2 regions of the Streptomyces sp. NPDC002032 genome follow, and region 2 is predicted to be linked to the other one. Evidence: riboswitches for the same ligand, from Rfam matches in the RefSeq annotation. Region 2 holds a riboswitch; the other holds the start of a gene.

Region 1 (2,194 bases), on a different contig from region 2:
GAACCTAGCCCGGCCCGCCCCGGCTCAAACCGAGCCGTACGCCACATCCCCGGCCGCTCAGGCCACCCGGCTCCGCGCGTACTCGGCGATTCCGGCCATCGGCGGCCGCTCCTCGGTGTCCACCGGGTAGGTGCGCGGGACGAACCCGTCCGGCCCCCGCTCGAACTGCGTCAGCTCGGGCCGTACGAGGTGCGCGCGCGAGAGCCGCAGCTGGGCCGTGCGGTAGATCGCGGCGGCCATCCGGCCCAGCGCCTGCCCGTCCTGGTGCCGGTGCAGCCGGACCCCGACGTCGACCTGGGCCAGCGCGTCGAGCCCGACCGTGTGCAGCGCGTCCACCAGCAGGCCCAGCTCGACGCCGTAGCCGACGGGGAAGGGCAGCCGCTCCAGCAGCGAGCGCCGTACGGCGTACTCGCCGCCCAGCGGCTGCACGAATCCGGCCAGCCGCGGCCAGTTCAGGTTCAGCAGCGGGCGGGCCACCAGCTCGGTGACCCGGCCGCCCTGGCCGGGGGCGTCGCCCAGCGGGCGGTCGTACATGGCCTTGACGAACTGCACCTGCGGATCGGTCAGCAGCGGGCCGACGATCCCGGAGACGAAGGAGGCGGAGAAGTCCCGCAGGTCGGCGTCGACGAAGCAGACGACGTCGCCCGTCGTCGCGAGCAGCGAGCGCCACAGCACCTCGCCCTTGCCGGGCAGCGCCGGGATCCGCGGCAGGATCGCGTCCCGGTGCACGACCCGGGCGCCGGCCTTCGCGGCCACCTCCGCCGTACGGTCGCGGGACCCGGAGTCGACCACGACCAGCTCGTCCACCAGGGGGGTCGCGAGGCCGTCGATGAGATCGCGCCGGATCACCTCCACGATCCGCCCGACCGTGGCCTCCTCGTCGAGCGCGGGCAGCACCACGCTGACCGTCGTCCCGGCCGCCCGTTTCCGGTCGAGCAGCTGGTCGAGCGGTCGGTCGGCGGCGGACCAGGAGCGGTCCGCCAGCCAGCGCTCCACCTCATCCAGCACTCTCAGCACTCCTTGCTCCTCGGCACCACTCATTGTTTTGGGCCGAAATGTGATCCATCTCGCCGTTCGGACGGCTGTCTCAACCACCCGGGCCTTCGGTTACAGTCTTGAACAACGCGAAGGACCACCGCATGCCGGGGGTCCCGCGGACAAACGCACCGGCGCGCCACAGAGCGCGTGTGCCGGTGCCATACCGCTCATCCAGAGGGGCAGAGGGACACGGCCCGTTGAAGCCCCGGCAACCCTCCAGTCGGTTCTCGCGATGCGTTTCGAACGCACTCCTGCGAGGTCCCCGGCTCGGGAAGGTGCCAATTCCGTCTCATGGCGAAGTGCGCCATGGGGAAGATGAGGAGAAAGGGCCTCGCCGTCATGGCTGCACAGACTGTCGCCACCTCCGCCACCCTCGGATCCGTCGATCTCGGACCCGCCACCGGCCTTTCCTGCCGGGAGTGCGGAACCCGCTTCGAGCTCGGCCCCGTTTTCGCCTGCGTCGAGTGTTTCGGTCCGCTCGAAGTCGCCTACGACCTGCCGCTCGGCGACCCCGAGGCCCTGCGCGCGGCCATCGAGGCCGGCCCGGACAACATCTGGCGCTACGCCCCGCTGCTGCCCGTCCCGGCGGACGTGGCCTCCAAGCCCAGCCTGAACCCCGGCTTCACCAAGCTCGTGGACGCCCGGAACCTGGCCAAGGAGCTGGGTGTCACCGGCAAGCTCTACGTCAAGGACGACTCCGGCAACCCGACGCACTCCTTCAAGGACCGCGTCGTGGCCATCGCCGTCGAGGCCGCCCGCGCCTTCGGCTTCACCACCCTGTCCTGCTCCTCCACGGGCAACCTGGCCGGCGCCGTCGGCGCCGCGGCCGCCCGCGCCGGCTTCCGCTCCTGCGTGTTCATCCCGCACGACCTGGAGCAGGGCAAGGTCGTCATGGCCGCCGTCTACGGGGGCGACCTCGTCGGCATCGAGGGCAACTACGACGACGTCAACCGCTTCTGCTCCGAGCTCATCGGCGACCCGCTGGGCGAGGGCTGGGGCTTCGTCAACGTCAACCTGCGCCCCTACTACGGCGAGGGCTCCAAGACGCTGGCGTACGAGATCTGCGAGCAGCTCGGCTGGCAGCTGCCCGACCAGATCGTCATCCCGATCGCGTCCGGCTCCCAGCTGACGAAGATCGACAAGGGTCTGCAGGAGC
Region 2 (2,194 bases):
CTGCGGCACGTGGCGGCGGCCCGCAAGGAACTGGGCATCCGGACCACCTTCAACTTCCTCGGTCCGCTGACCAATCCGGCGCGGGTGCGCGCGCAGGCCACGGGCGTGGCCGATCCCCGGGTGGCGCCCATCGTCGCCGGGGTGCTCGCGGAGCGCGGCTCCTCGGCGCTGGTCTTCCGCGGCGACGACGGCATGGACGAACTGACCACGACCGCCACCTCCCGGGTCTGGTGGGTCCGCGGGGGCACGGTCACCGAGCTCCCGTTCGATCCGCGCGACGTCGGGATCCCGCTCGTGGACGTCGCCGACCTGCGCGGCGAGGACCCCTCCTACAACGCGGACGTCGCCCGCCGGCTGCTGGCCGGGGAGACCGGCCCCGTACGCGACGCCGTCCTGCTGAACTCGGCGGCGGCCCTGGTGGCGCTGGACCCGGGCACGGGCTCCCTGGAGGAGCAGATCGCGGCGGGCATCGCCCGTGCGGCCGAATCGATCGACTCGGGTTCGGCCGGGGCGGCGCTGGAGCGCTGGGTGGCCGCCAGCAACGCCTGATCGGTCGCCCCCCCGCGAGACCCCGGTCCACATGGTGGACCGGGGTCTTGTGCGTGGGGGATCTTGTGGCAGGATGCTGCTCAGGTCACGAGTGACAGCGTTTTGGCCCCGGCTCGCTGTCCGGCAACCCTCCTTCCGTGGCGGGGTGCCCCGGGTGATGACCAGGTCGTAGGCAGCGAGGTCTACGGCAAGCGCGGATCCCTCGATACCAGGGGTCCTGGGTCTTCGAGGAGCTTTTCCGTGAGCAAGCGAATGCGATAGGGCGACTCCGCCCCTTCTTCACCCCTCGGAACAGGGTCGCTGAGGCGTACCCCCATGTCCTTCCGAGGCTCCACCCGTACCCCTGTGGCCGGCCGCCGAGCCGTACCCGCGTACGGGCGAACAACGAAGCCATTCAGCCCTGCCTGCCGGGAGATACCGCCATGTCCGCAACCCTGAACGCCGCCGCCACCACCACCGCCGTTGCCGCCGACGCCGCCGCCGGCCCCGCCTGTGCCGAGCCGCTGCCGGTCCTCGGCCGGGACGTCACCGTGCCGCTCGTCACCGGCGGCGAGGTCACCTACGCCGCCCTGGACTACGCGGCCAGCGCCCCGGCGCTCCAGCGGGTCTGGGACGACGTGGCCGCGTACGCCCCGTACTACGGCAGCGTCCACCGCGGCGCCGGGTACCTCTCGCAGCTGTCCACCGACCTGTTCGAGCAGAGCCGCGTCACGGTCGCGGAGTTCCTGGACTGCCGCCCCGGCGACCAGGTGGTCTTCACCCGGTCGACCACCGACTCGCTGAACCTGCTGGCCGCCGTCCTCCCGGCCGACTGCCAGGTCTTCGTCTTCGAGACCGAGCACCACGCCTCGCTGCTGCCCTGGGGCGACGCGCAGGTCACCTACCTCAACGCCCCCCGTACCCCGGCCCAGGCCGTCGCGACCCTGGAGCGGGCGCTGGCCGACCGGGACCCCTACGGCCCGGCGCTGGTGTGCGTCACCGGGGCGTCCAACGTCACCGGTGAGCTGTGGCCGGTCAAGGAGCTGGCCGCCGCCGCGCACGCGCACGGCGCGCGGATCGTCCTGGACGCCGCCCAGCTGGCGCCGCACCACCCCGTGTCCGTCCAGGAGCTGGACGTCGACTGGATCGCCTTCTCCGGCCACAAGCTGTACGCCCCCTTCGGATCGGGCGTGCTCGCCGGCCGCGCCGACTGGCTCCAGCAGGCGCCGCCCTACCTCGCGGGCGGCGGCGCCTCCCGCAAGGTGGCCCGCCGCGAGGACGGCGGTGTGGACGTCGAGTGGCACACCACCGCAGCCCGCCACGAGGCCGGCTCCCCGAACGTCATCGGCGTCTACTCCATCGCCTCGGCCTGCCGGGCCCTGAAGGAGGCCGGGTTCGAGAGCCTGGTCGCCCGTGAGAACCACCTCATCGCCAAGGTCCGCGAGGGCCTGGCCGAGGTCCCGGCCGTCCGCGTCCTGTCCCTCTTCGGGGACGATGCCCCGCGCGTCGGCGTCATCTCGTTCGTGGTGGACGGCTGGAACAGCTCGCACTTCGCGGCGGCGCTGTCCGCCGAGTACGGCATCGGCGTGCGCGACGGCCTCTTCTGCGCCCACCCGCTGGTGCGCACCCTGCTCGGCAGCGAGCCGCAGGAGCCGGGTGAGTGCGG

What was found. Region 2 has a riboswitch for S-adenosylmethionine ahead of ACFYYT_RS18175 (aminotransferase class V-fold PLP-dependent enzyme). Riboswitches for the same ligand answer to the same signal wherever they lie in the genome.
Region 1: linked by a shared signal. The riboswitch ahead of thrC (threonine synthase) and the one ahead of ACFYYT_RS18175 (aminotransferase class V-fold PLP-dependent enzyme) in region 2 are both predicted to bind S-adenosylmethionine.

What each region holds. Positions count from the first base shown of each region.
Region 1 covers NZ_JBIASM010000013.1:102,094-104,287, forward strand. Annotated here, with positions in the region: gene ACFYYT_RS26790 (glucosyl-3-phosphoglycerate synthase) at 58-1,008, opposite strand; SAM riboswitch class I at 1,203-1,360, shown strand; gene thrC (threonine synthase) at 1,378-2,194, shown strand, end outside.
Region 2 covers NZ_JBIASM010000007.1:60,947-63,140, forward strand. Annotated here, with positions in the region: gene trpD (anthranilate phosphoribosyltransferase) at 1-549, shown strand, start outside; SAM riboswitch class IV at 633-749, shown strand; gene ACFYYT_RS18175 (aminotransferase class V-fold PLP-dependent enzyme) at 972-2,194, shown strand, end outside.